One region of the Bradyrhizobium sp. PUT101 genome, then DNA from elsewhere that is predicted to be linked to it. Evidence: riboswitches for the same ligand, from Rfam matches in the RefSeq annotation. Region 1 holds a riboswitch; the other holds the start of a gene.

What was found. Region 1 has a riboswitch for glycine ahead of ACSHT2_RS08510 (D-amino acid dehydrogenase). Riboswitches for the same ligand answer to the same signal wherever they lie in the genome.
Region 2: linked by a shared signal. The riboswitch ahead of gcvT (glycine cleavage system aminomethyltransferase GcvT) and the one ahead of ACSHT2_RS08510 (D-amino acid dehydrogenase) in region 1 are both predicted to bind glycine.

What each region holds. Positions count from the first base shown of each region.
Region 1 covers NZ_CP197207.1:1,725,261-1,740,297, reverse strand. Annotated here, with positions in the region: gene ACSHT2_RS08525 (ABC transporter ATP-binding protein) at 1-1,085, opposite strand, end outside; gene ACSHT2_RS08520 (ABC transporter permease) at 1,085-1,972, opposite strand; gene ACSHT2_RS08515 (ABC transporter permease) at 1,991-2,932, opposite strand; gene ACSHT2_RS08510 (D-amino acid dehydrogenase) at 3,111-4,412, opposite strand; glycine riboswitch at 4,480-4,585, opposite strand; glycine riboswitch at 4,589-4,693, opposite strand; gene ACSHT2_RS08505 (M20/M25/M40 family metallo-hydrolase) at 4,897-6,027, opposite strand; gene ACSHT2_RS08500 (ABC transporter substrate-binding protein) at 6,297-7,907, shown strand; gene ACSHT2_RS08495 (ABC transporter substrate-binding protein) at 7,991-9,598, shown strand; gene ACSHT2_RS08490 (hypothetical protein) at 9,756-10,007, opposite strand; gene ACSHT2_RS08485 (multidrug effflux MFS transporter) at 10,051-11,298, opposite strand; gene ACSHT2_RS08480 (TetR family transcriptional regulator) at 11,436-11,534, opposite strand; tRNA gene ACSHT2_RS08475 (tRNA-Leu) at 11,678-11,766, opposite strand; gene ACSHT2_RS08470 (twin-arginine translocation pathway signal) at 11,941-12,357, shown strand; gene ACSHT2_RS08465 (FAD-dependent monooxygenase) at 12,391-13,593, opposite strand; gene ACSHT2_RS08460 (zinc-finger domain-containing protein) at 13,613-13,858, opposite strand; gene ACSHT2_RS08455 (hypothetical protein) at 14,168-15,037, shown strand, end outside.
Region 2 covers NZ_CP197207.1:1,876,541-1,891,577, forward strand. Annotated here, with positions in the region: gene alaS (alanine--tRNA ligase) at 1-1,420, opposite strand, end outside; glycine riboswitch at 1,642-1,730, shown strand; gene gcvT (glycine cleavage system aminomethyltransferase GcvT) at 1,877-3,025, shown strand; gene gcvH (glycine cleavage system protein GcvH) at 3,270-3,638, shown strand; gene gcvP (aminomethyl-transferring glycine dehydrogenase) at 3,818-6,685, shown strand; gene recA (recombinase RecA) at 6,976-8,064, opposite strand; gene ACSHT2_RS09270 (hypothetical protein) at 8,273-9,112, shown strand; gene ACSHT2_RS09275 (IS1595 family transposase) at 9,164-10,042, opposite strand; gene ACSHT2_RS09280 (hypothetical protein) at 11,073-11,273, shown strand; gene ACSHT2_RS09285 (hypothetical protein) at 11,431-11,601, shown strand; gene ACSHT2_RS09290 (DUF2798 domain-containing protein) at 12,225-12,512, opposite strand; gene ACSHT2_RS09295 (DUF6894 family protein) at 12,880-13,113, shown strand; gene ACSHT2_RS09300 (hypothetical protein) at 13,129-13,383, opposite strand; gene ACSHT2_RS09305 (hypothetical protein) at 13,488-13,784, opposite strand; gene ACSHT2_RS09310 (PaaI family thioesterase) at 14,169-14,633, shown strand; gene ACSHT2_RS09315 (PilZ domain-containing protein) at 14,802-15,037, shown strand, end outside.

The sequences.
Region 1 (15,037 bases):
CGGTGCGGCTGGAGCAGGCGGCGCGAGATGTCGGCGATCTCGCGGCCGGCGAGGCGCACGCCCCCGGAGGTCGGATCGATCAGGCGGACGATGCAGCGCGCCACCGTCGACTTGCCCGAGCCGCTTTCGCCGACGATGCCGAGGGTGCGGCCCTTGCGCAGCGTCAGCGTGACCTTGTCGGCGGCGACGACCTCACGGCCTTTGCCGAAGAAGGCGCGCTCCTTATAGACCTTGCTGAGTTCGTTGGCCTCCAGCACGACCGGCTCGCGGCTCTCTTCGCGCGGCTGCCGCGGCACCAGGCTCGGCACCGAGGCGAGCAGGTTGCGGGTGTATTCCATGGTCGGATTGCGCAGCACGGTCTCGAGCGCGCCGGTCTCGACCAGGCGGCCCTGCCGCATCACTGCGACGCGGTCGGCGATCTCGGCGACCACGCCCATGTCATGCGTGATGAACAGCACGGCAGTGCCGTGATCGCGCTGAAGGTCGCGGATCAGGGTCAGGATCTGCTTCTGCGTGGTGACGTCGAGCGCGGTCGTCGGCTCGTCGGCAATGAGAAGCTTCGGCTCCAGAACCAGCGCCATCGCGATCATGATGCGCTGACGCTGGCCGCCGGAGAGACCGTGCGGATAGGAGGCGAAGATGCGCTCGACCTGGGGCAGGCGCACCTGCTCCATCATGTCGATGATACGCTTCTTCCGCGCTTTCGCGTCGAGATCGGTATGCGCGCGAAGCACTTCGTCGATCTGGCGGCCGACCGGGACCACCGGATTGAGCGCGGTCATCGGCTCCTGGAAGATCATGGCCATCTGCGTGGCGCGAAGCTGGCGCAGGCGGCGGTCGGTGGCGGTGAGCAGCTCCTCGCCGACCAGCTTGATGCTGCCGCCGGTGGGAACCAGCGTGCCCTTCGGCAAGAGGCCCATCGTGGTGAGGGACGTCACCGACTTGCCCGAGCCGCTTTCGCCGACGAGGCACAGCGTCTCGCGCTCGCGCACCTGGATCGAGATGCCGTCGATGATGTTCGCGCCCTTCGGTTTCTTGCCGATGGAAACGACGAGGTTGTTGATGTCGAGGATGGTGTTGGTCATCACTTGCCTTCCCGCTGCTTCATGCGCGGATCGAGTGCATCGCGGGCGGCGTCGCCGATCAGGTTGATGCTGAGGATGGCGATCGAGAGCAAGAGGCCCGGCCAGAAGATCAGCGACGGCTTGATCTGGAAATACTGGCGGCCCTCGGCCATGATGTTGCCCCAGGTCGGCGTCTCCGGCGAGATGCCGGCGCCGAGGAAGGAGAGGATGGCCTCCGTCAGAATGGCGCTCGCGCAGACATAGGTGCCCTGGACGATCAGCGGCGCGACCGTGTTCGGCATCAGGTGGCGCCACATGATCTTCGGCAGGCTGGAGCCGACCGAGATCGCGGCCTCGACGTAAGGCTCCTCGCGCGCCGACAGAACGACCGAGCGGACCAGGCGCGCCACCCGCGGAATCTCGGGAATGGTGATCGCGATCAGCACGGTCCAGAGGCTGGCGCCGGACAGCGAGACCACGGCGATCGCGAGCAGGATGCTCGGCATCGCCATCAGGCCGTCCATGACGCGCATCAGGATGGAATCGACCAGCTTGAAGAAGCCGGAGACGAGGCCGATCGCGAGCCCGATGGCGATCGACATGATCGCCGCGCCGATGCCGATCAGAAGCGAGATACGGCCGCCATAGATCACGCGCGACAACAGGTCGCGGCCGTAGGCGTCGGTGCCAAGCAGGAATTGTGCGGAGGAGGGCTTGAGCCGCTGCGACGGCGCGAGCTGGATCGGATCATGCGGCGCGATCAGCGGCGCGAGGATCGAGATCGCCACGACCAGCGTGAGCAGGACCGTCGCAGTCGCAATGATGGGCGTCGAGGTGAGGAATCCGAATCGCGGCCGCAGCGGCGACGTGATCGGAATGGACGACTGGGGAAGGGTATCGACCGACATTTGTATCTTATCCTTGCCTCAGTACCGGATCCGGGGATCGAGCAGGGTGTAGGCGACGTCGATGAGAAGATTGACGACGACATAGATCAGCGACGTCAGGAGGATCATCGCCTGGATCACCGGATAGTCGCGCGCCAGCACCGCATCCACGGTGAGGCGGCCGATGCCGGGGATGTTGAACACGCTCTCGGTGACGACGACGCCGGAGATCAACAGCGCAAAGCCGGTGCCGATCACGGTGATCACGGGTACCGCGGCGTTCCGCAGCGCGTGGCGCATCATCACCGCGACCTCGTTGATACCTTTGGCGCGCGCGGTACGGACATAATCCTCGCCGAGCACATCGAGCATCGCTGCGCGCGTCATGCGCGCGATCAGGGCGACGTAGATGAAGGACAGTGCGCAGGTCGGCAGGATGATGCGCTCGAAGAACGGCCCGAAGCCGCTCGAGATGCTGCGGAAGCCCTGCACCGGCACCCAGCGCAGGTCGATGGCGAAGATCTGGATCAGGACATAGCCGATCACGAACACCGGCACCGAGAAGCCGAGCACCGACAGGCCCATCACGAAGCGATCGATCCAGGTGCCGTGCTTCCAGGCCGCGATCACTCCCAAGGGAACGGCGATGATGACTGCGAGGATGATGGTCGACAGCGCGACCGAGATCGACGGCTCGACGCGCTGGCCGATCATCTTCATCACCGGCAGGTTGGAGATCAGTGATGTCCCGAGGTCGCCGTGCAGAAGCTTGTTCACCCAGGTGATGAACTGCACGATCAGGGGCTCGTTCAGGCCGAGCGAGGTGCGGATGCGCTCGAGCCGTTCCGGCGTCGCGTTGTCGCCGGCGAGAATCGCGGCGGGATCGCCCGGAGTCAGCCGCAGAAGCAGGAACACGAACAGCGCGACGACGCCCATCACGGGCACCGCGGCCAGAACGCGTCGAATAAGATAACCCAGCATGCACTTATCTCCGGCTACGGAACGTGTGGAACATCGAGGCTCCCGTGAACTCTGTCGTGTCTATCATGCCTAACACTTGGGCTGGAAAGGCCGCCCGGAGACGCCGTCCTCTTAGGGCAAATTGTGTGCCAAGGGCTGCGCCGTAGCAAGAGGCCGGCATGTCCCCAATATCGACCACTCAGGATGCATGTCGCAGTTCATGCTCAACCCCAAGTGAAGGTGCCGTCGGTGGAGCGTTGAGGCCGCGCCAGCCGTCGATGGTCTGAGAGATCATCTGCGCCGTCGCTGCCGATAGAGTCCACCCGAGATGGCCGTGGCCGGTGTTGAAGAACACGCCCGGTATCCGCCCTGCGCGCACGACCGGCATCATGTTCGGCATCATCGGGCGCAGCCCGGCCCACGGCACGACGCGCGACGTTTCGACGGCGGGGAAGTTGCTGCGCACCCAGTCGATCAGCGGCTGCACGCGGTCAGCGCGGATGTCGCGATTGAAGTCGTTGAATTCAGCGGTGCCGGCGACGCGAAAGCGATCGGCTCCGAGCCGGCTGGTGACGATCTTTGCGGCCTCGTCGAGCAGGCTCACCGTCGGGGTGGCATTGCGGCTTTCGGCGGTGTCGAGCTGCACGGTGATCGAGTAGCCCTTCACCGGATAGACGTTGACGCGCTCGTCGAGCAGGGCGGCGAAGTGACGGCTCGCAACGCCCGCGCAGACCACGACGCCGTCCACGTTGAGCGCGCCGCGCCCGGCCCCCACGCCATCGCTCGCGGCCAGATCGGCCCAGCCGATGACGAAGCCGCTGCCGGCACGCGCGATCGAATCGATATTGGCCTCGTGGATGAAGGTCGCGCCACGCCGCTTGCAGGCTTCCGCCAGCCCGCGGGTGAACTTGTGGATATCGCCGGTCGCATCCGACGGCGTGTAGAAGCCGCCATAGTAGTCCTTGCGCAGTGTCGGCTCGATTGCGCGGATTTCCTCTGACGTCACCGGGCGGCGGTCGAGGCCGCCTTCCTGCAGCAGTGCGTTGACGCGCAGACCGGATTCGAAGCCGGCTTTGTCACGATAGATGTGGAGGATGCCGCGGCGTTCGAGATCGAAGTCGATCCCTTCGCGTGCCGCGATGTCGAACAGATATCTGCGCGCTTCGATCGCGAGCCGCGTGGTCTCGATGGTGTTGGCGCGGTAGTTGCCGATGTTGGCGACGAATTCGCTCATCCACGAATACTTATGCCAGTTCGGCCGCGGGTTCATCAGCAGCGGCGCGTCGCGCCGGAACATCCAGCGCAAACCCTTCAGGATCGTCGCCGTGCTGTTCCACACTTCGGCGTTCGATGCGGAGAGCTGCCCGCCGTTGGCGAAGGACGTCTCCATCGCGGCGTAGCGGTGCTTGTCGAGCACCGTCACCTTGTAGCCGCGTTCGAGCAGGGCATAGGCGGTCGTCACGCCGGTGATGCCGGCGCCGATGATGGCGATATGGGTCATGACTAGGTTCGGGGCTCCCGTGTTTAGAGTCGGCTAACCGCCGGCCAAAAGCCGTTGGCGGCGCCCCATCTGTCACGGTTACCTGAGAGCTTGATCCGCTGCGGATCTCGCAACGAACTATCCCCTTCGGTGGACGTCACGATTGCCTGAAATCGCGCCGCCTCTCTCCAGATCGTCCTGACGAAACGGTCCTTTTGCCTGAGAGTTTCCGGGGCGGTTGCTCCGTCGGCGCCGCAACGAAAGCTGAAAGCCTTCGCCGCGATCTCTCCCGCATCGTCGCGTGGACGGCCGAGCAGTACGATACGCCTCATTTTTAGACAAGGCTAAATTTCGACCGCAACTGCCGACGTATTGTGCAGTGCGAAGTTGATAGCCGAGGCAGTCCGGGCGCGCGCAGCGCGCCCCGGAATCTCGATATCCTCAGGTGCGCAACTGCGCACCATAGCTCGATGCTTTGCATCGCCCCGGGATGACGGCAGCGCCATCACTCCAGCGTCGCCAGCAATCCGGCCATCAGCCGGCCGCGCTCGACCAGGCTATCGACCTCGATGAACTCCTCCAGCGTGTGGCCGTTGCCGCCGCGCACGCCCAGGCCGTCGAGCGTCGGGATTCCCATCGCGCCGGTGAAGTTGCCGTCGGAGCCGCCGCCGGAGCTTGCATGCGGTAATTCCGCGCCGAGCGATTTGGCGATGCCCCGCGCCTTCTCATAGAGCGCCATGGTGCCGGCATCCGGCTCCCAAACCGGACGCGTCACGCCGCGCGTGACCTTGAACGCGACGTCGTTGCTGGTGCCCGACAGCGCCAGCATCCTCTCGACACCGCGGTCGAGATCGGCCTGACGCTTGGCCATGGAGAGCGCTTCGCCGGTCGCGGTCGTAGCAACGCAATTGACCCATTGGCCGCCGTGGACGACGCCGACCGAGAAGGTGCAGTCCTCCGTCGTCATCGCGTCGATGGCGAGGATCTGCCGCGCCATCTCGCGGATCGCCGAGCGTCCCGCCGATAGCGTGGCGCCGGCGTGGCTCGGCCGGCCCGTCGCCTCGAGATTGAACCGGGCGATGGCGTAACGTCCGGTGGTGACGCCGTTGTCGGCGCGGCCGGGCTCGGGTACCAGCACGTATTTGTTGCGCGCCGCTTCCGCCTCGATGATGTCCCGCGTCGAAGGCGTGCCGACTTCCTCATCCGGCGTGAACAGCACGGTGATCGGCAGCGGTGTGGTGAAGGACGCGCGCGCCAGTTGCCGGATCGCTTCCAGCGAGAGGTAATTGCCGCCCTTCATATCGTAAATGCCGGGGCCATAGCACTTGTTGCCCTCGCGCCGCCATTTCAGCTTCTCGATGGTGCCGACCGGATGAACGGTATCCATGTGTCCGGCGATCAGGATGCCCGGCTCGCCCTGCTTGGGATGAGGAAAGCGCGCGCGAATGACGCCGCCAAAGCCCTGGCGGCCGGCGATGCGCTCGATCGTCGCACCCATGATCGCCATATCCCGCGCTGCGATGTCGAGCATGCGGTCCACGGCGCTTGCGTCCCAGGTCGGGCTTTCGCATTCGACCCAGCCGCGCAGGCCCTCGAGCATCGCCTCGGAATCAAAGGGAAGATTGGCAGGATTCATCTCAATGTCTCTCAAGCTTCGAAAGATGGAACGCGCATTGCATCTGCGCGGGGTAGGACAAGCGGAGGGTGTTGTAGAGCCAAACCGATCTTTGTGGAGCCCGTACGCGCGCCGTAAGGGCCTGCAACGAAACCGGATTGACGCGCTGGGCACTGTCTGCAAGTCTCAAAAAGACAAAGGCATTGCATGAGGTTAGTTCGCCCAACGAATGAACCGCATGCTTAACCGATAACCTGCCTTTGAACAGTTTCACGTCAGGAGAACTTTCTATGTTCCACTTTATGCGCCGGGGGCGTCGCGCGTTCGCCTCCAAACTTGCGCTGTCGGTCGTCGCGCTTTCGACCGCGCTGGCCTCGCCAGTGCTTGCGGCCGGCAAGACCATTACGGCGGTGATGCATTCGGATCTGCGCATCATCGACCCGATCTTCACCACGGCCTACATCACGCGTGACCATGGCTACATGGTCTACGACACGCTGCTTGCGACCGACTCGAATTTCAAGATTCAGCCGCAGATGGCGGATTGGAAGGTATCCGACGACAAGCTGACCTACACCTTCACGCTGCGCGACGGACTGAAGTGGCATGACGGCGCACCGGTGACTGCCGAGGATTGCGTCGCCTCACTGAAGCGCTGGGGCAAGAACGACGGCATGGGCCAGAAGCTCATGGACTTCACCGCCAGCATCGAGGCGCCAGATGCCAAGACGATCGTGCTGAAGCTCAAGCAGCCCTACGGCCTGGTGCTTGAATCGATCGGCAAACCGTCCTCGCTGGTGCCGTTCATGATGCCGAAGCGGCTCGCAGAAACGCCGGCGGGCAAGCAAATTGCCGAGCAGATCGGCTCGGGTCCCTTCAAGTTCGTGCAGGGTGAATTCCAGCCCGGCGTGAAGGCGGTCTATGTCAAGAACACCGATTATGTGCCTCGCAAGGAGCCGGCCAGCTGGACCGCCGGCGGCAAGGTGGTGAAGGTTGATCGCGTCGAGTGGATTACCATGCCGGACTCCCAGACAGCGGTAAACGCGCTGCAGTCGGGCGATATCGATTTCATGGAGAACGTGCCCTGGGACATGCTCCCGGTCGTCGAGGGCAATAAAGACCTCAAGATTGAAGTCCTGAACAAGTTCGGCTTCCAGACGCTCGGCCGCATGAACTTCCTGCTGCCTCCCTTCGACAATCCCAAGGTGCGCCGCGCTGCGCTTCTGGCAATGAACCAGAAGGACGTGTTGGACGCGCTTGTTGGCAATCCGAAATACTACAAGATTTGCGGCGCATTCTTTATCTGTGACACGCCGCTCGCCACGGAGATCGGTTCGGAGACTTTGGTGAAGGGCGGCGGCATGGCGGAGGCCAAGAAGCTGCTTGCCGAATCCGGCTATGATGGGACGCCGATCGCGATCATGGCCCCGGGCGACGTCACAACTTTGAAGGCTCAGCCGATCGTCGCCGCGCAGCTGCTCCGTGAGGCTGGCTTCAAGGTCGATCTCCAAGCAACGGATTGGCAGACGGTGGTTGCCCGCCGCGCCGGCCAGAAGCCGGTGAAGGAGGGCGGATGGAACATGTTCTTCACCAACTGGGTCGCCGCGGACGTGATGAATCCGATCGCCAACGTCTCGATCGGGGGACGCGGCAAGAACGGCGGCTGGTTCGGCTGGGCGGAAGACGCCAAGATCGAAGAGCTCAAGGACGCCTTCGTTCGCGCGTCCTCGCCCGATGCGCAGAAGAAGATCGCAGCCGACATCCAAAAGGAAGCTTTTGAGCAGGTGATCTACATTCCGCTCGGCCAGTATCAGGCCCCGAGCGCCTGGCAGAAGTCGCTCACGGGTGTACTCGACGGCCCGGCGACGCCGCTGTTCTGGAACGTCAGTAAGTCGGAGTAGGCGGGGCATCCTTGCCGCGACTTTCGTCCGGATCAACATGCGGCGCCGCTGATATCAGCGGCGCCGCTGCCAGGAGGGCCTCGATGTTCCAACTCATGAGCCTGGGGCGTCGCGCGTTCGCCTCCAAACTTGCGCTGTCGGTCGTGGCGCTTTCGGCTCTGGCCTCGCCAGTTCTTGCCGCAGGCAAGACCATTACCGCCGTGATGCACTCGGATCTGCGCGTCCTCGATCCGATCTACACCAGCGCCTACATCTCGCGTGATCATGGCTACATGATCTTCGACACGCTGATCGCGACGGATTCGAACTTCAAGATCCAGCCGCAGATGGCGGACTGGAAGATTTCCGACGACAAGCTGATCTACACCTTCACGCTGCGCGAGGGGCTGAAGTGGCATGACGGCACGCCGGTCACCGCGGAAGATTGCGTTGCCTCCCTGAAGCGCTGGGCCGCTGTCGACGGCATGGGGCAGCAGATGATGCTGTTTACCGCGAGCATCGAGGCGACCGACCCCAAGACCATCACGCTGAAGCTGAAGGAGCCGTACGCGCTCGTGCTGGAATCGATCGGCAAGCCGTCCTCGCGGGTGGCTTTCATGATGCCGAAGCGTCTCGCCGAGACGCCGTCCGACAAGCCGATCCCCGAGCAGATCGGCTCCGGTCCCTTCAAGTTCGTGCAGGGTGAGTTCCAGCCCGGCGTGAAATCGATCTACGTCAAGAACACCGACTACGTGCCGCGCAAGGAGCCGGCGAGTTGGACTGCCGGCGGCAAGGTGGTGAAGGTGGACCGCGTCGAGTGGATCACCATGCCGGACGCCCAGACCGCGTTGAACGCGCTGCAGTCGGGCGACATCGATTTCATGGAAAATCCTGCCATTGAAATGTTGCCCACCATCGAAGCCGACAAGGGGCTCAAAACCGAGATCCTGAACAAGTTCGGATTCCAGACGGGTGCGCGGATGAACTTCCTCCATCCGCCATTCGACAACGTCAAGGTTCGCCGTGCAGCACTCCTGGCGGTCAAGCAGAAGGACGTGCTCGATGCGCTGATCGGCGATCCCAAGTACTACAAGACCTGCGCCGCGATCTTCATCTGCGACACGCCTTTCGCGACCGACATTGGCGGTGAGACCCTCGCGAAGGGCGGTGACATTGCCGCGGCCAAGAAGGCGCTCGCCGAGTCCGGTTACGACGGGACGCCCGTCGTGCTCATGGCGCCGGGCGACGTGTTGACGCTGAAGGCTCAGCCGATCGTGGTGGCCCAGCAACTGCGGGAAGCCGGCTTCAAGGTCGACCTGCAGGCCACCGACTGGCAGACGGTGGTGAGCCGGCGCGCCAGCCAGAAGTCCCCGAAGGAGGGCGGCTGGAACATGTTCATCACGAACTGGGTCAGCGCCGACGTGGTCAACCCGATCTCCAACGTCGCCGTCGGCGGGCAGGGCAAGAAGGGGGGCTGGTTCGGCTGGGCGGAGGACGCCAAGGTCGAGCAGCTCAAGGACGCCTTCGTTCGCGCGACCACGGCGGAGGATCAGAAGAAGATCGCGGTCGAGATCCAGAAGGAAGTCTACGATCAGGTGCTCTACGTGCCGCTCGGCCAGTATCAGGGTCCGAGCGCATGGCGGAAGTCGATCAGCGGGGTGATCGACGGTCCGGCGACGCCGGTGTTCTGGAATATGGACAAGTTGGAGTAGGATAGGACCGAGCATGCACAGGGTGCATCTCGCACCCTTTCGTGCCAACGAACGCGGCGCCGCTGTCATCAGCGGCGCCGTTTTCGTTTGTCAGTTTTGCGTCAGCGCTGCGGATGATTTCGGCGCCAGCCTGCGAGCGACCGAGTAGGCATCGTGCTCAGCAGTGGCTGTCGCGAACCCCTTCGAGCCCCTCGCTCGCAAGCGGCGTGGTGAAGGCGGCCTGCTCAGCGCGCGGCTCGGATCGTTCCGTATTCTGCCGCTTTACCTCGGCGTGGTCTTCGCGGTGTTCCGGTTCCATTGCAGCGCCTTTCGAATTGCTGCAGGACAACATCGAGGCCGCCGCGTGGTTCCCTAAAGCATGATCCGGAAAAGTGCGCAGCGGTTTTCCGAAAAGATCATGCTTGAACAACGATCTAAAGCGCGATGACGATTCATCCTCATCGCATCGCGCTTTAGGCGGGGCGATGATGCGGCTTGAACAGCCGCCCCTTCTCCACCACCAGCACGATCGCGAGCGCGGCGAGGGTCGACAGGAAGAAGCCGATCGAGAAGGGCAGCAGCGTGCCGTCGAAGCTCTGCCCGATCGCCGTGCCGACCACGATCCCGATCAGCGTCGTGATCGAGCCGTAAAGCGAAGAGGCGGTGCCGGCGATATGTCCCTGCGGCTCCATCGCGAGCGCAGTGAAGTTGGCGACCATCATGCCGAACGAGAACATCATCAGGGCGGAGAGCACCATGAACAAGGCGAGCGGCAGCACGCCGAGACTTTCCGTCAGCAGCATCACGCCGGCCACGACGGTGTAGAGCGTCAGCGCTCCGTGCGAGATCACGCGCATGCCGAGCCGTCCGACCAGCCTCGCATTGAGGAAGCCGGCAATGGCGGTGCCGGCGGCGATCACCGCGAAAGCGAGCGGGAAGTAGTGGCCGAGATGATAGATGCCGGTGAAGACCTGCTGGGCGCAGAAGACATAGGCAAAGAGTGCGCCGAAGACGCTGCCGGCGGCAGTGGCATAGCCGATGGTCTGGCGATTGGTCAGGGTCTGCCGAAACGCGGAGAGCACGTCGGCGGGTGCCAGCGACCGGCGCTCGGATTCGGGAAGGGTTTCAGGCAGCCGCAGCACGCACCATGCGAGCGCGAGCAGCCCGTAGAGCATCAGCACCACGAAGATGCCGCGCCAGGCCGTCACCAGCAGTACCGCCTGTCCGAACGAGGGGGCGATCACGGGCACCGCGATGAACACCATCATGGCAAGCGACATCACGCTCGCCATGCGGCGACCGACATAGCAGTCGCGCACGATCGACGTCGCGATCACGCGCGTCGCCGCGGTGCCGAGTCCTTGCAACGCACGCGCCAGCAGCAGCGTCTCGAACGAGGGCGCTGCGACCGCCAGCACGCTCGCGACCGCATAGACCGCCATGCCGCCGAGCAGCACCGGCCGGCGGCCGAAGCGGTCCGACAGGGGGCCCATGACGAATTGGCCGGCGCCGAAGCCGATCAGGAACGTCGACAGCACCAGCTGGAGGTGGTTCGCGACGGGAATGTTGAGGGCAGTGCCGATGCTGGGCAGCGCCGGCAGCATCATGTCCATCGCAAGCGGATTGAGCGCCATGATGGACGCGATCACGATGACGAATTCTGGAAAACCCATCGGGCGGTGTCCCGCGGACACCCAATCGTCGGCATTGACGTCGGACAAGAAGATTACCCCTGAAATCGAGCGACTTTATCTCCGTGCATGCTGCGTTGCACAACCCATGTTTCGGGATGGCTGGCAGGCGGAGCAGGTCCGGACAAGATTTGGTGAGAGCCGTCGGAGCGGAAGCGCAAATGAGGTCAGCGGGTGCTGCGGGCCCGCTCAATCTCGTCCTTGCCGGTGAAGTGATAATAGAGGGTCTTCCTGGTGACGCCGGCCTTCTCGGCGAGCGTATCCATGCTCACTTGTCCTGCTCTTCACCGCGCTCATATGCTTCTGGATTCTGCCGCTCGATTTAGCGCGAAGCGAAAGCGTCTGGCCGGACGTTACGGTCCATGACGCGGTCGTCCCCGGGCCGAGCACGGCCTGCCCTCAGCTCCGTTGGTGCGGGCAGCCGGGGTCGAACCGGCACAGCGCTTGCGCACCGAGGGATTTTAAGTCCCTTGCGTCTACCAATTCCGCCATGCCCGCTTGATCCAACGAGATCAAACACTTAAGTCCATCTCCGGCCGTCTGGAATTGGCGCGTTGCGTACCCGGAGGGACGGTTCTTCCTTAAGCGAGGCGGACGCACAAGGCAAAGCCTCAATCCGGACAACTGTTGTTGCTTTAGGCATTCTCAATCCACGGGGGCTATTCATTCGGCATGGCGGCTTCGTTTTCCTCTTCGCTGCGCGGCTTTGGCGCGCTCCTCGCGCTGCTTGCGGCCGGCGCCGCGCTGTCCGGCTGCGCCGGCATGAGCGAGACGATCGCGCCGGCCTTTGCCGATCCCGCCAGATACGAATTGTACGACTGCAAGCAGCTGCAGGCTGAGCGCAAGCTGCTCGCCAAGCGCACCAATGAGTTGCAGAAGTTGATGCAGAAGGCCGAGACGGGGACGGGTGGCGCGGTCGTATCCGAGCTTGCCTATCGCAACGACTATATTGCGGTGCGCGGGCAGTCGCAGTTGGCCGAGGAGGCCTGGAGCCGCAACAAGTGCCGGGAGACGCCTGAGGCGGCACCGCCTGCGCCGCTGCCGCTGACACCCTCCGGCAAGTCCACTTCGAAATCCGGAACAAGGTGACCTGCTGAGGCGCCGCGCCGGCGGCGCTTCGCATCAGGGCCGCCAGCCGTAGATCCAGTCCTGCCGCGCCAGCATGCGCTCGGGACCGAGCGCGCGGATCGCAAGATCGCGTGCGATCGCGAGCGGCCCGCCGAGATGATAGATCCGGCCCTGCTGCCGCGCGGTCCGCTGCACCCGAAGGACCCGCGCCCGGCGCGCTCGGCCGTATTGCGTCAGTGCGGCTGTGACGCCCTTGCTGCTCTCGGCGGCCTCAAGGCTCAAATGCCGGGCGAGCACGGCGGCATCCTCGATCGCCATGCCGGCGCCTTGGGCTGCAAAAGGCAGCATCGCATGCACGGCGTCGCCGAGCAGCGCCACCGGACCTTTGCTCCAGGGGCAGCCCTCGGGCACGCCGAACAGCGCCCATTTCCGCCAGCTGTCGACCGCGGCGAGCATCATCCGCGCCGGCTGCGGCCAGCGCGCGGCAGCAAAGGCATCCATCACCTCGAGGGGATCGCCGGGCGTGCTCCAGCCGGGCCTGTTCCATGTGCCGGGCAGCACCGCGACCACGTTGATCTGCCGTCCGCCCGCAATCGGATAGGCGACCAGATGGGCGTTCGGCCCCATCCAGAGCTGCACCCGGCGCGCGGTATGGTCCTTCGGCAGTTGCATGGCCTCGAGCGTGCCGCGCCAGGCGATCAGCCCGGAGAAGCGCGGCTGCACCTCGGGAAACAGGTGCTGGCGGACCGTCGACCAGATGCCGTCGGCGCCGATCAGGGCGCTCGCGAGATCGCTGCGGCGGATCGTGCCGCTGCGATGGACGACGGTCAGGCCCTTGGCGTGGGGCGCGACATCCTCGAAGGCTGCGCCTAGCTTCAGGTCGATGTCGGGATGATCGGCGACAGCGCCCGCCAGCGCCGATTGCAGGTCGGCGCGGTGCACCACCCAATACGGGGCGCCGGCACGCGCGGAAGCTGCTTCACCGAGCGGCATGCGCAAGAGCTCGCCGCCGGCGCGTGCGCTCATGATCGAGACCGCCTCCGGTATTACCGCGCGCAGCTTGAGGCGTTCGGTCAGGCCGAGCTCGACCAGCACCCGGCTGGCATTGGGGGAGAGCTGCAGGCCGGCGCCGACTTCCTCGAGGCGCTCGGCCTTTTCCAAAACGACGATGCGGAAGCCGCGGGCCGCGAGCGCGAGCGCGGCCGTCAGGCCACCGATACCGGCACCGGCGATGACAATCGTTCGGGAGAGCGCCACCCCTGACCGACGGAAGCGGTCAGGCCACCTTGTCCTTCAGGACGCATTCCGGCGGGCGGGCTTCGCCCGGCTTCAGGTCGGCCGCGAAGCGGTACAGCGTCGAGCAATAGGGGCAGATGATCTCGTTGTCGTTGCCGAGGTCGAGGAAGACGTGCGGATGATCGAACGGAGGGTTGGCGCCCACACACATGAACTCTTGCGAGCCGATCTCGATGACGGGAACACCGGCATCGTTATGGAAGTGCGGGACGACATGGTCGGACATCGTAACTCATCCTGGAGTGGCAATGGCGGCAGATACAATCAACAACTGACGCGGCATCTTTAAGGCGCCGCGGACCATACTTGCGGGTACAGATGATTGCTAGTCCAGCGGAACCGAAAGGTTCGCAATTGCCCCATGCTCATTTGCTCATGCAAATTCGACACAATCTTGAGGCCTGAGAGAAGCCCTTCTTTCGTCGGGGACGTTGTGTCGCAATTTTGGCAGACTATCTCTGTGGACGAGCGCAATTTGCGACGAAAGACGAATCTCAGGCGCAAGCGATCCGAAGGGACCATCCAGGCTTTCCGCATGAAGTGGCTGCGAATCAGCACAGCGTTGACCGGTATCGCGGCGTGCAGCTTCATGCTCGTGCAGGTGGCGCCGCATGCCCGTGAGGCCGGCGCGATCCTCGCTGCCCAGGATGATCCCTCCGCGCTTTCGGAGCTGAAGGTCGATGCGCTGCTGCGGCAGAATGACCGGCTGGTTCAGGACAATATCGAGGCCGCGCTCGCCGCTGGTGATACCGATCTCGCCGATAGCTTCGTTGCGCTGGCGCGCGATCGCAACATCGCGCTCCCCGACGACCTCCTGAACCGTGTCGGTGACGCCGTCAAGGTGGAGAACTCCACCTTGCATTACGCAAAGCGGTTCGCCGCCGGTCTCGTCACCGGCAACGCGGACGACGTCGCGAGCCTGTCGGGAACGGTGGCCGGAGATCTGTTCGTGATCGGCGACGTCAGGGACGTGGTGCGCGAGGGCAAGCATCTTGCCATGGGCGAGGACACCGACCGACTCGTGCTCGGGCTTGCGGCTGCCGGACTTGCGGTGACGGCGGCAACCTACGTGTCCGTCGGCGGTGCCGCGCCGGTGCGCGCCGGGCTGACGCTGGTGAAGGATGCGCGCAAGGTCGGACGGCTCGGCGAGGGGCTTGCCGCATGGGCCGGCCGGTCGGCGCGCGAGGTCGTCGACACGCCGATGCTCCGGAACGCGGTGGTATCAGGCTCGGTGCTGCGCCCTAGCCAGACCGCGAGCGCGATCAAGGCCGCGTTCCGTGCCGAGAAGGCCGGTGCGCTGGTCCGGCTCGGCAAGGACGTCACGCGTGTTGCCGAAAAGACGGGCACGCGCGGGGCGATGGACACCTTGCGCATGGCCGAAGGTCCCAAGGACGTCGCGCGCGCG
Region 2 (15,037 bases), 150 kb from region 1:
TCACCAGCGCGGACACCACGCCCTCGGCGCTCTCGGTCTCGTAGCCCAGGAATTCGGTCGCACCCAGCTTCTCGCGCAGCGGGAACCAGATCGCCTCGGAAGCCGCCTCCCCCGAGCCCTTCCAGGACTCGCGCGCCTTCACTTTCTGGCGCTCCATCGCGTCGGTGAATGCCGCCTGGTCGACGCCGATGCCGCGCGACTTCAGCGCGTCCTGCGTCAGGTCCAGCGGGAAGCCGTAGGTGTCGTAGAGCGTGAAGGCGACGTCGCCGTCGAACATGTCGCCCTTCTTCAGGCCCGCGCTCTTCTCGTCGAGGATGGCCAGGCCGCGCGACAGCGTCTTGCGGAAGCGCGTCTCTTCCAGCCGCATCGTCTCCTCGATCAGCTTCTCCGCGCGCATCAGCTCGGGGTAGGCCTGGCCCATCTCGCGGACCAGCGCCCAGACCAGGCGATGCATCAGCGGCTCCTTGGCGCCAAGCAGCTGCGCATGGCGCATCGCGCGGCGCATGATCCGGCGCAGCACGTAGCCGCGGCCCTCGTTCGAGGGCAGCACGCCGTCCGAGACGAGGAAGGCCGAGGAGCGCAGATGGTCGGCGATGACGCGGAACGAGGCCACGGTCTGCTCGTTCGGCCCGGTGCCGAGCGCGGAGGCCGTCGCATCGATCAGGTTGCGGAACAGGTCGGTCTCGAACACGCTCTCGACGCCCTGGAGGATGCAGGCCATGCGCTCCAGGCCCATGCCGGTGTCGATCGAGGGACGCGGCAAGCCGACGCGCTCCTCCTTCGTCACCTGCTCGTACTGCATGAACACGAGATTCCAGAATTCGAGGAAGCGGTCGCCGTCCTCCTCGGGCGAGCCCGGAGGTCCGCCCCAGATGTGCTCGCCGCGGTCGATGAAAATTTCCGAGCACGGACCGCACGGGCCGGTGTCGCCCATCGCCCAGAAATTGTCCGAGGTCGGGATGCGGATGATGCGGTCCTCGGAGAAGCCGGCGATCTTCTTCCACAGGCCCGCCGCCTCGTCGTCGGTGTGGTAGACCGTGACGAGCAGCTTGTCCTTCTTCAGCCCGAACTCGGCGGTGATCAGCTTCCAGGCAAGCTCGATCGCGCGCTCCTTGAAATAGTCGCCGAACGAGAAATTGCCGAGCATCTCGAAGAAGGTGAGATGGCGCGCGGTGTAGCCGACATTGTCGAGGTCGTTGTGCTTGCCGCCGGCGCGCACGCATTTCTGCGAGGTGGTGGCGCGCTGGTAGGGCCGCTTCTCGACGCCGGTGAAGACGTTCTTGAACTGCACCATGCCGGCATTGGTGAACATCAACGTGGGGTCGTTGCGCGGCACCAGTGGCGAGGACGGCACGATCTCGTGGCCGTTCTCGGCAAAGAAATTCAGAAAGGTCGACCTGATCTCGTTGACGCCGCTCATGTTCATCCAATCGGGTGTGCTTGGACCCGCTTCCTGCCATCCAAACCAGAGGTTAAGGCTGATATCTGCGGGCCAAAGCGCTTTTAGACAAGGCCAGCTTCAGTGTCCAGAAACTGTGCAAGGAGATCAGAGGGTTGCCGCAGCCGCGCAATCCCGTTGATAGGACGAGTGGACGCGTTGACAGGCTTGGCTGGCCTGTGGTCTTTACCCATCTGTATCGTACGGCCACGTCGGGAGAGACCGGCACTGGTGCCGGCGCCGAAGGAGCAACCGCCCCGGAAACTCTCAGGCAAAAGGACCGCGTGGCTTTGACAGCATCTGGAAAGAGGCGCCGACGGGCCTAAGAACCCGGGTGGCGCCCGCCGACGGGATAATACTCTCAGGCACAGCGACAGATGGGGCTTCGACTGGTTGGCCCGGGGAATCGTCCCCGGGGAACCGCCGAGGACCCCTGTGATGCCAGTACCCGCCGACCAGAAATCTCTCCGACAGACGCCTCTCCACGCCCTGCATGTGTCCCTCGGCGGCAAGATGGTGCCGTTCGCTGGCTACGACATGCCCGTGCAGTACCCCGCCGGCGTGCTGAAGGAGCACCTCCATACGAGAGCCGCCGCCGGCCTGTTCGACGTCTCCCATATGGGGCAGCTCGCGCTTCGCCCGAAGTCGGGCAAGGTCGAGGACGCCGCCCGCGCGCTGGAACGGCTGGTGCCGCAGGACATCGTGGCGATTGCACCGGGCCGGCAGCGCTACGCCCAGTTCACCAATGCGGAAGGCGGGATTCTCGACGATCTCATGGTCGCCAATTTCGGCGACCACCTGTTCCTGGTCGTCAACGCCGCCTGCAAGGAAGCGGACGAGGCGCATCTGCGCGCGCATCTCGCGGACGATTGCGTCATCGTTTCTCTGGCCGACCGCGCGCTGATCGCGCTGCAGGGCCCGAAGGCGGAAGCGGCGCTGGCGAAATTGTGTGCAGAGGCGCCGTCGATGACATTCATGGATGCCGGCCCGCATGAGGTCGCCGGCATCAAGTGCTTCGTCTCGCGCTCCGGCTACACCGGCGAGGACGGGTTCGAGATCTCCGTTCCCGCTACGGAGGCCGAGCGCCTCACCAAGATGCTGCTCGAAAACCCGGACGTGCTGCCGATCGGCCTGGGCGCCCGCGACAGCCTGCGGCTGGAAGCCGGGCTTTGCCTCTACGGCCACGACATCGACACCGCGACCACGCCGGTCGAGGCCGCGCTGGAATGGTCGGTGCAGAAGAGCCGCCGCAGCGGCGGGATGCGCGCCGGCGGCTTTCCCGGCGCCGGGAAGATCCTTGCGCATTTCGACAACGGCGCATCCCGCCGCCGTGTCGGCCTGCGCGCCGAAGGCCGCGCACCGGTGCGCGAGGGCGCGCTGCTGTTTGCGGACCAGGCCGGCGGCGAGCCGATCGGAAAGGTCACCTCGGGCGGTTTCGGCCCGAGCCTGAATGCGCCGGTCGCGATGGGCTACGTGCCCACGAACCTGAGCGCGCTCGGCACGAAACTCTACGCCGAGGTGCGCGGCCAGCGCCTGGCCCTGCAGGTCGTCGCGATGCCTTTCGTGAAAAACACCTACAAACGCTGAGGATGATGAGATTGAGCACAGTCGGCGGCCCCGAGGTCACCTCTCCCCAGCGGGGAGAGGTCGGGTTGTGCCTGGCGATGCGGAGCATCGTCGGGGACAATCCGAGTGAGGGGCCGCAGCACTCAGTGAGACCAGAACCCCTCACCCGGATCGCATCTTGCGATGCGATCCGACCTCTCCCTGCGGGAGAGGTGAACCCAGCCCGCGGCTTTCAACCAAACCTCACCGCTTCAGGAAACCAACCATGACCACGACGCTGTACACCTCCGACCATGAATGGCTCGCGATCGACGGCGATACCGCCACGGTCGGCATCACCGACTACGCCCAGCAGCAGCTCGGCGACGTCGTGTTCGTCGAATTGCCCAAGATCGGCCGGAGCTTGAAGAAGGCCGAAGCCGCCGCCGTCGTGGAATCCGTGAAGGCCGCCTCCGACGTCTACGCGCCAATCTCAGGCGAGGTGCTCGAGACCAACGAGGCGCTCGTCGCCGAGCCGGCGCTGGTGAACTCGGATGCGCAGGGCAAGGCCTGGTTCTTCAAGATCAAGATTGCCGACAAAAGCGAGCTCGGCGGCCTCATGGATGAAGCCGCCTACAAGGCGCACACGGCCTGAGGATATGAGTCGAGCCGTCTCCACACACTCACTGTCATCGTCCGCGAAGGCGGACGATCCAGTACGCCGCGGCTTCTCGATTCAAGCCGTGACGCCTGCGTGTACTGGATGCCCCGCCCCCGTGCGCAATTGCGCACTAGGCGGGGCATGACAGCGAAAACTGAAGCGAGGACCCAATGATGACCGCGCACCGCAAGACCAACGGCGACGCCGCCGCCAGTTTCGTTCGCCGCCACATCGGCCCGTCGGCGCGCGACGTCAACGCAATGCTCGAAACAGTCGGCGCGAAAAGCGTCGACGCGCTGATGGCGGAGACGCTGCCGGCTTCGATCCGGCAGGCCGTCCCGCTCGATCTCGGCAAGCCCTTGAGCGAGACCGAGGCGATCGCGCATATGGGCGAGCTCGCAGCCCAGAACCAGGTCTTCACCTCGCTGATCGGCCAAGGCTATTCCGGCACGATCCTGCCCGCGGTGATCCAGCGCAACATTCTGGAGAATCCGGCCTGGTATACGGCCTATACGCCCTACCAGCCCGAGATCAGCCAGGGCCGGCTGGAGGCGCTGTTCAACTTCCAGACCATGATCTGCGACCTCACCGGGCTCGACGTCGCCAACGCCTCGCTGCTCGACGAAGCCACCGCGGCGGCCGAAGCCATGGCGCTCGCGGAGCGGCACTCGCAGGTGAAGGCGAAGGCCTTCTTCGTCGACAAGGACGTGCATCCGCAGACGTTGGCTGTGATGCGGACCCGCGCCGAGCCGCTGGGCTGGACCCTGATCGTCGGCGATCCCCTCGCCGATCTCGACACCGCCGACGTAATCGGCGCGCTGCTGCAATATCCGGGCTCATCGGGCGCATTGCGCGACCTCAGGCCTGCGATCGCGGCGCTGAAGGCCAAGGGCGCGCTTGCGATCGTTGCCGCCGACCTGCTGGCGCTGACGCTGCTGGCCTCGCCCGGCGAGTTGGGCGCCGACATCGCGATCGGCTCGGCGCAGCGCTTCGGCGTGCCGATGGGCTATGGCGGACCGCATGCGGCCTATATGGCGGTGCGCGATGCGCTCAAGCGCTCGCTGCCCGGCCGCATCGTCGGCCTCTCCATCGATTCCCGCGGGATGCCTGCCTACCGCCTCGCGCTGCAGACCCGCGAGCAGCACATCCGCCGCGAGAAGGCGACCTCCAACATCTGCACCGCGCAGGTGCTGCTCGCCGTGATCGCTGCGATGTATGCGGTCTATCACGGCCCCGAGGGCCTCATCCAGATCGCGCGCAGCGTCCATCGCCGCACCGCCGTGCTCGCGAGCGGCCTGCGCAAGCTCGGCTTTGCGCCGCAGTCCGACAGCTTCTTCGACACGCTCAGCGTCGATGCCGGCGCCAGGCGCGCCGAGATCGTCGCGCGCGCCGCCTCCGAAAAGATCAATCTCGGCATCGGTGATGCAGCTCTGCGCATCGCGCTCGACGAGACCACGACGCCTGCGACGGTGGAAGCGGTCTGGCGCGCCTTCGGCGGCACGCTCGCCTATGCCGAGATCGACGCCGGGACGCGCGAGGCGCTGCCGGAGACGCTGAAGCGCGCCACCTCGTTCCTCACCCATCCGGTCTTCCATGCGCATCGCTCGGAGACCGAGATGCTGCGCTACATGCGCAAGCTCAGCGATCGCGACCTCGCGCTCGACCGCGCCATGATCCCGCTCGGCTCCTGCACCATGAAGCTGAACGCGACCACGGAGATGATGCCGCTGACCTGGCCGGAGTTTGCGACGCTGCACCCGTTTGTGCCGCGCGAGCAGGCCGCCGGCTATCACGCGCTGTTCGCGCGACTGGAGAAGTGGCTGTGCGACATCACCGGCTATGACGCGATCTCGCTGCAGCCGAATTCAGGCGCGCAGGGCGAATATGCCGGGCTGCTCGCGATCCGCGGCTATCATCTCGCGCGCGGCGAAGCGCATCGCAAGATCTGCCTGATCCCCTCCTCCGCCCACGGCACCAACCCGGCCTCGGCCGCGATGGCCGGCATGGACGTGGTGGTGGTCGCCTGCGAGAAGAACGGCGACGTCGACGTCAACGACCTCCGCGCCAAGGCCGAGAAGCATTCGAACGACCTCGCCGCGATCATGATCACCTATCCCTCGACCCACGGCGTGTTCGAGGAGCATATCCGCGAGATCTGCGACATCGTGCACGGCCATGGCGGCCAGGTGTATCTCGACGGCGCCAACCTCAATGCGCAGGTCGGCCTGAGCAGGCCCGGCGACTACGGCGCCGACGTCAGCCATCTCAATCTGCACAAGACGTTCTGCATCCCGCATGGCGGCGGCGGCCCCGGCATGGGCCCGATCGGCGTCAAGGCGCATCTTAAGCCGTTCCTGCCCGGTCATCCGGTCACGCAAGCTGACGCTCCGGTCGGCCCGGTTTCGGCGGCGCCGTTCGGCTCGGCCTCGATCCTCACCATCTCCTACATCTATATTCTGATGATGGGCGGCGAAGGTCTGAAGCGCGCCACCGAGATCGCGATCCTCAACGCCAACTACATCGCAGCGCGTCTCGATCCGCACTTCCCGGTGCTCTACAAGAACGCCAGGGGACGCGTCGCGCATGAGTGCATCATCGACCCGCGTCCGTTGAAGACGACAAGCGGCGTCACCGTGGACGATATCGCAAAACGGCTGATCGACTACGGCTTCCACGCACCGACCATGAGCTTCCCGGTGCCGGGCACGCTGATGATCGAGCCGACCGAGTCGGAATCCAGGGCTGAGCTGGACCGCTTCTGCGACGCCATGATCGCGATCCGAAAGGAGATCGCCGAGGTCGAGGCCGGCCGCTTCAAGATCGAGGCATCCCCGCTGCGTCACGCACCGCACACCGTGCACGACATCGCGGATGACGATTGGAATCGCGCCTACAGCCGCAGCGAAGGCTGCTTCCCCGCGGGCAGCTCGCGCACCGACAAGTACTGGAGCCCGGTGGGCCGTGTCGACAACGTCTATGGCGACCGCAACCTGGTGTGCTCGTGCCCGCCGGTGAGCGACTACGCGGAAGCGGCGGAGTAAGGGAATTGTGGGGTGGGTTAGCGGGCGGCTGTGCGAAGCACGGTCCGCCGGCGCAACCCACCGCTTCAGCTTCCGCAGAGGCGAACAGTGGTGGATGACACCGGGCAATGGCTTCGCGCATCGCACGGCTAATCCGCTCTACGGTTTCGACCTATGGCGGAATGGCTTTAGGTTGAATCGATGACCGCGGCGGCGCGCCCCCCCTCGCGCAAAACGAAACGGGCGCCGATGACGTCGGCAACTCAACGTCCTCAGCGCCCGCTCCTCGCGAAAACTCTTCGCGGTAAGGCTTACTCGTCCGCCGGCTCCTCGCCGTCGGCGTCTCGCTCGGGGGTGCCGGCGAGAATCTGCTCGGCGATCAGGCCGGAGTTCTGGCGGATCGAGGTCTCGATCTTGGCGGTGATATCAGGGTTGGCCTTCAGGAATGCCTTCGAGTTCTCGCGGCCCTGGCCGAGGCGCTGGCTGTCATAGGAGAACCAGGCGCCGGACTTTTCGACGATGCCGGCCTTGACGCCGAGATCGAGGATCTCGCCCATCTTGGAGACGCCCTCGCCGTACATGATGTCGAACTCGACCTGCTTGAAGGGCGGCGCCAGCTTGTTCTTCACCACCTTGACGCGCGTGGTATTGCCGACCACCTCGTCGCGCTCCTTGATCGCGCCGATGCGGCGGATGTCGAGGCGGACGGAGGCGTAGAATTTCAGCGCATTGCCGCCGGTCGTGGTTTCGGGCGAGCCGTACATCACACCGATCTTCATGCGGATCTGGTTGATGAAGATCACCATGGTGTTGGACTTGTTGATGGAGGCCGTGAGCTTGCGCAGCGCCTGGCTCATCAGACGGGCCTGCAAGCCCGGCAGCGCATCGCCCATCTCGCCTTCGAGCTCGGCCTTCGGCACCAGCGCCGCGACCGAGTCGATCACCAGCACATCGACCGCGCCCGAGCGCACCAGCGTGTCGCAGATCTCCAGCGCCTGCTCGCCGGTGTCGGGCTGCGAGATCAGGAGCTCGTCGATGTTGACCCCGAGCTTGCGGGCATAGACCGGGTCGAGCGCATGCTCGGCGTCGATGAAGGCGCAGATGCCGCCCTTCTTCTGCGCTTCCGCCACCGTATGCAGCGCCAGCGTGGTTTTGCCCGAGGATTCCGGCCCGTAGATCTCGACGATGCGTCCCTTGGGCAGGCCGCCGATGCCGAGCGCGATATCGAGCCCGAGCGAGCCGGAGGACACCGCCTCGATGTCCATGGACCGGTCGTTCTTGCCGAGCTTCATCACCGAGCCCTTGCCGAACTGGCGCTCGATCTGGGAGAGCGCGGCGGCCAGAGCTTTACTCTTGTCCATGGAAGATCCTTCGACGATACGCAGCGCAGTGGCGGACATTGGGTCGTGCTCCTTATGGCGAGGATTCGCGTGAGGGACAAACAATTGGCGAGGCAGCTCGGCGATAAAATCAATGTACCCTATTTGTTCTAGGTTCGCAATATGTTCTTTTGCGGATTTGCCCAGATATATACCCTTTGAACATGTACTCTAAATCGGGTACAGATTCGCCTGCCACAACTAGCCCTAGAGGGCTGAAGAGGCAGGTATGGACGGCGCGCTTTTCTCCCTTCTGTTTTTCTTCTTCGTCCAGATTTCAGCCGGGGTCGCACCTATGAGGTGGCCCGAGTGCAAGTGGCTGGCTGGCGTAATTTTCTGGATTTCAAGCGCCGGCGCAGCCGCCTGCCTGATCTGGTACGGATATTCTCAAAGTTGGTTTTCAATAGCGACGGGCATGATGGGACGTCAGGGCTTTGGAATTCTGGTGCTGGCTTGTGCGATAGCCCTAGGAGTTGTGGGGCTTTCCATGATCGCCTTGGGGGATAAGCCTGCGCAAGCACCAAAGCAGGCTGAAACTCCGTCGGAATCAGATCCAAATCGAATAGTGAGGAAACACTTCTCAGCTTCCGAGTTAGCACGGCGTCGCCGTGCTATTGATGATTTCAAGGATTGGATCACTGGCCCTGCATTGGACGTTCGCGATCAAGCCAAACACACGCTGGAAGCGATCTCCCCTGATGCTGGAAAATTTCAAACTCAAGCGGCTCTTCTCAAAGAGAAGGTGGACATAGCTGACAAAAGTTTTTCAAGACTTGCTTTGAAATGGCCGGATTATGCGGAAACCACCGGCATCACCGAACAAAATTGGCAGCTTCCCGAACGACGTTTAATGATGTTTGGATACTTAGATTTGATCGAGGTTCTGAACACCCAAGCCTCAAATTTTGTGCGAGATCATCAAGACCCCAAAGCGAGTCTCAGCCCAAAGACGGTTGAGCAATTGCGGAAATTCACACGAATGATGCACTTTTGGGTACCTGGAAGATCAAGGCAACTGAGTGAGAAGTGGGCTGAATACGAACAGGCAGACGTAGGAGTTACGAAGTGAAGCCAAAATCCGCCAAATCGCAACGCTTCGATCAACTCTTGCAGGCGATGGTCACTCAACCCGTACCCGGGGAAAAGCCTGCAACAAAAGCTCGAACATCAGCATCGGCTGCTTCCGCAAGTTATGGCGATACTCGAACTCGCGAAGGTAAAGCTGCAAGTGCTTCTTCGAAACCCAAACGTAAGTCCCGTTGATACCGCGCTTTACCTGAGACCAGAACGATTCGATTGAGTTGGTGTGAACGTCGCCGCGCACGTACTCCTTGGCCGAATGATCCACGGCTTCGTGATCGTAACCGTACTTCTCTCTCAACAGCTTGAAGTTCGACGCCTCGTCCGTGTGGACGCGAGAGCCTTCTTTCACGAAGCGCACGACGTGCGGGAGGATATGGGCCTTGGAGCGAGCCTGCACGACGCGCGTAACAACGTCGCCGCCGCGCTCAACGATGCCCATCACAATCGCCTTATCGTCTTTGCCCTGCTTGTCCTTGCCGCCAATAAACGTCTCGTCCACCTCTATGGTCTTGCCGGGGCCGCCCATTGGGGCGTCGCCATCGACGTAGCCCATATACAGGCGGATCAGATGGCACATGCGCCACGCCGTCTTGTAGGTGACGCCTAGCTGGCGCTCGACTTCCTTTGCTGCGACGCCGTTCCGCGTCTCGCAGAACAGGAACATGACGTAGAACCAATCGCGGAGGCTGGTGCGGGTCTTTTCGAACGGCGTGCCAGCGGTCGGATAGACCTGATAGCCGCAGTGCTCGCACTCGAACGAGCGGCGAGCCTTGACCCGGTAATAGGTCGCCTCTTTCTGGCACTTGAAGCAGGTAAAGCGCTCCCCGAACCGGGTCCGCATCAGGTGCGTAAGGCAGCTATCTTCGTCGGGGAAACGCTTCTGAAACTCGCGAATTTTGCTCGGCTTCTGGGCCATGTGGAACGCCTCCCCGCAGTATATATGTACTGTAACCGGGAATGTTCTACATGTCCAGAGGGTATATATCCGGATTTGCCCCGGGCACCTGGTCCTGTTCAGCCACATCCAAATTCGGCAGGCGGACCCGCTTCTTCCGACCCTGGAACAACATGGTTAGCGCCCGTTAACGATTGAATTAGCATTTGTCATGTACCCTTCACGCTGCATGGATGGCCGGAAAGAACCACAAGTAGCGTCTGAATGGACCGCCGAGGAGCTGGCGCTCCTGTCCCGTTTGGCCCGGGATCGGATCAGCGCGGCGGACGCAGCGAGGGTCCTGGGACGGCGGGTCAGTTCGGTGCGTCGCCAAGCCCGGCAATCCGGGGTGCTCCTCTACAAGCACGAAGGCCGTATCGGCCGGCGGCAGCTTCCATAGGTCCCGGCAATCTGCAGTTGCTGGCACACCGGATCGCCAAAGCGCGATGGGATGAGGATGAATCGTCATCGCGCCTTTCGGTTATTGTTTGAGCATGATTCTTTCCGGACAATTGCTGCGCACTTTTCCCGATCGTGCTTTAGGCGTAGGATGCAGGTGATTTGAATCATAGGAGGGTGCAGCTTGACCGCGGTCCTCGTTTTTAAAATCACCACTGTTGCCTTGGGCGTCCTTTCAACAGTCCTCGCATACACGCTCGTTTTCAGCGTCTGACGAAAGGGAGGCCGCCTCCGTCAGCGGCCTTTTTCAGAGATCTGTTTCATACTGCGCGCCGAAAATCGCAGGGCTGCAACATGCCGTGCGCGCGCGGACCGGCAACGGCGATTGATGGATTCCTTCGCCCCTGGTTCGGACGATTGGGTGCAGGCCGAAAGGCTGCTCGTCAATTGCCGAGATTCATCTCGGCTGCCCAATTCGCCTTGTGCGCACAACTGAACAGACGCGGATCCCTTTATGGATCCTAATGGATCATCACCGCGCGGATCCTGGGCACTATCGGTGACGAGGTCGCCGATCGCGCTCCCGCCTTCCTCGCATGGATATGAGAGCGCCATGTTCAAGCGGCGACGTTTCAAGCAGCAGCTGACCCTTCAAGACCGGCTTTCAGCATGGGTAAAGCAGGTCCAGGAGCAGGCTTCCAGGCTTCCACCGGGCGCCGAGCGAGACGCCCTCCTCAAGAAGGCCCGCCAGGCCGACGTCGCCAATCATCTCCACGGCTGGGTCAAATCGCCCGGGCTTCAACCACCGAAATAGCGGCATCCGCCGTGTCGCTCTTCGGGAGCGAAGGCTGCCGCGCATCAAGGACGCGCGACCGGTGCGCCGTCATGTTTCCGCAATCCTGCGGCATCGAACCTTTTCCGGGTCTCCGGCCTTCTGTGGGGATGGGACCGCAACTCTGGGGACCTCAGTCATGACGGACAACGACACGCAGCACGATGCGATCAGACGCACTCCGCTGCTGGAGGCAGCGCAGAAGGAGATGGTGAAGTTCGAGCGCAAGGAGAACGAGTTCCGCAAGAAGGACCGTGAAGAGCGCGCCGCCGAGCTCCGCCTGCCCTTGAACGAGATCAAGATCCACTAAAGCGCGATGCGATGAGGATGAATCGTCATCGCGCTTTAGGTCGTTGTTTAAGCATGATCTTTTCGGAAAACCGCTGCGCACTTTTCCGGATCATGCTTTAGGCCCCCCGGGACCGGCTCCGGCGTCGGCCGAGGCCGTCCTCGATGCGGCAGCAGGCGCCGGGTCCCTCGGCCCGGAGCGATCGCCTGTCGATCGAGATCCGGCATCGCGCGCCGGGGGCTGCATGGCGCTGCCAAGGCGCGCTGCACACAGCCGCAAGGTATCTAAATACTACTCATAACCCGTTGGCCGGCTAACGAAATTTCTAAGCGACCTACTGTGCATGGGGTTGTTTTCGACTTTTGAATGTCGAGGCCTGCCTGGTGCCATCCCCCGGATGGACACCGCCGCCGTCCCCGCCACGCAAACCCGTCTACAGCAGCGCCAGCAGCACCAGGCCAATCACCAGCACTACGAAGCCAGCCGCCGTCGCGGCGGCGAATGACCGCTCTACGTTATCCATGATGCCACCCCGTTGTCGGCGAGCCACGTTTCCCCCATGGCCGCGCCGAACGGATAAAATCTTGCCGACGGGTGTGTCCGCAGTGGCGCGAACGGATGTCGAAATTGGGACGGGTGCGCGGTCAGTCTGCGGCCGTTCGGGCGCGACCTTCAAGCCCCCGCCGGCCGGCTCGCGGGTCGCTCTCCTCCCGGGTCAGGCGCAGCGAGAAGGCGCGGATCGCTGGCGCCGCCAGCAGCACGACAGGCAGCATCGCGGCCCAGGCGATCAGCCACGACACCATCCAGTGCCGAACGAACATCATCGGGCCGCCTGCGGGCAAGCTGGCGATTCCCGTTGCGACCAGCGAGGTCAGTCCGGACTGGATGATGCCGAAGACGAAATGGGAATAGCGGCGGGGAATGCCGAGCATGAGACGTCCATGGTTGCTTGCCTCATCAGCCAAGCAAGGCACATGCCGTCACCTGGCCGGGATCTGGAAGCGTCGGCAGGAACCACCGTGCAGCCACATCTTGACCCGACGACCGGATGCAACCTGGACGGAGCTCCAGGAACTCTGTTCATGGTCGGAGAACCACGGAACTCGAGCGGCCTTTCGCGGACCGGCAGCTGCGCATCGATCGCGAACGCGAAAATCGGCCTGAACCGGCCGCGCGGCAACGGTCCCGCGGTGTTTAGTCCGTAGCCGCCCGGGATTGATCTGACGGTGGTTTGGGATTGGACTGCGGGCGCCCAGGGCCTTGGGGGCGAGGCACCAATGCGCGCGATCGGTCCCTGCCATGCCGCTCTATTTCTTTCGAATCCGCAACGGCCGTTATTCCGGCTGCGCCGACCACGCGACGGAATTTGCCGATCGCGACGCGGCGTGGAAGGAGATGACCAGCGTCTGTGCCGCCATGACCGCCGGCATTGCCCGCAAGCTCCAGGAAAATTCCGAATGGCACATGGAGCTGCTCGACGAGGCCAAGGAGCCGGTGTTCCGGATCCGGATCGTTGCCGAAACCTTCGACTAGCAAGGGCTTTTGGGGTCAGTCCGCGCTGGGCAGCCGCCGCATGGTGAACTCGATGTCGCCGCCGGGCAGTTCGCGCCAGGTCTCGACGGCACTCATATAGCCGGCCTTGGGATAGCGGGCGAAGAAGGCCTGTGCCCTTTCCCGCGCCGCCGCGCGCGGCAGCGTGAAGGTCTCGCGCAGATAACCGTCCCCGGCCGCCTGGCCCGGCTTGCCGGCCATCTTGCGCCGGCGTGCCATCCGCTCGGCGAGATCCCGCGGACGATCGGCCATGTCTGCCCTCCTTGACGCGCTACGCTCAGCCAAATGTAGGGCGCGGGCCGGATCAAGAGGAGTCCTGTCCAAAGGGCGTAGTGCCGCCCCCGAGGGGCTTGCGATCAGTTGGCGGCCGTGCCGCTCTTCGTCTTCTTCGGCGCGCTGGTTGCGGCCGAGGCCTTCGGTGCCGCGGGCTGCTTCGGCGGGTCGGCGCGCATGCCGCCCCAGGGATCGTTGGACGCCTTGGAATCCGGAATCTTCTTCAGCGTTTCCTTGTAGGCCTTTTCACGCTCGGCCTCGGCAGCCTTCTCCTCCGGCGTCTTGCTCGGGCCATCCTGCAGCAAATTCAGATTGGGCATTTGCGCGTAGGCCGGTCCCGCCAGCACGGCCAGCACCGCGGCCAAACGGAAAAGCTTCATCATCTACTCCTTGATCATCCATGGCGCGCGGATCGCCCGCGCCCTGTCATCCGTGTCTCAGCCCGGTCGCAAGCTGGGGCCCCGCTCAAGGCCGCGTAGGCCCGCTAGGGCCGATCCGATCTGCACGATTTGGGGGCATGCAGCCAGTCGTCCCAGATCGGGCCGCATTTGGTGCACCCGCTCAGCGCGAGACCGAGCGCGGCCATGCCAAAGACGAGGACAAACCGACGCAACATCATCCACCCGTACCCAAGCGAGGCATCATACCGGGCCAAGTCAGGCAATTTCAAGCCGGCGGGACCGGCGCAAGACCGGGTGACTTTGCCGCGCCGATGCGCGCACAATGAGGCGAAACATCCGCCAATACAGGAGTTCGCCACAGCAATGCAAATGCAGCCAGAAGCCGAGTTCGGCCTCGCCGACGCCCGCCGCATCCTCGGCGAGGTTTTTGCGCCCTGGGTCCAGGATCTCAACCTCGCGGTCGAGCGCATCGAGCACGCGCAGCCGGCAGACGTACCGGACTGGCAGCCGGGCGCGCTCCTGCGCATGCCGTTTTCGGAGCGGCTGTGCCGGAACGGCGGCGTGGTCTGCGGCCAGGCCCTGATGGCGCTCGCCGACACCGCAATGGTGATCGCGATCCTCGCGGCCAATCGCGGCTACCGCCCCATGACCACGGTCGACCAGACCACGCATTTCATGCGCGCGGTCTCCTCGATGGACGTGCTGGCGGATGCGCGCGTGGTGCGGCTCGGGCGCACCATGAGCTTTGGCCGCGTCACGCTGCTTTCCGCCGCCGACAGCAAACCGGTCGCGATGGTGTCGAGCGCGTTCGCGATGCTGCCGGGATGAAGCGCGCGTAACGCCATAAGAGAAAGGCTCGTCGGGAGCTCGCTGAGCGGCTCTCCGTTCCAACGTGGTCAACAAAGCCTGAAGCGCCGTGCAAGTAGCGCCAGTATTGAGTTTAGTTCAACGTAATTTCTATGCACCAATTCACGATCATCAGCAGGACCAACGCGGATGATCGACAAGCGCGCATCGCAACGTCACCGTGTCTTCAAAGGTGGAACGATCACCTTTGAAAACAGCGGCATCGCTTGCACGGTGCGGAACATGTCGGCGGGCGGCGCGGCGATTGACCTGGACGCCCCCGTCATGCTGCCGCAAGCGTTCACCCTCTCGATCGCGCGCGACCGTTTCGCACGTCATTGTCGCACGGTCTGGCGCAGCGACAAGCGCGTCGGCCTCGCCTTCGT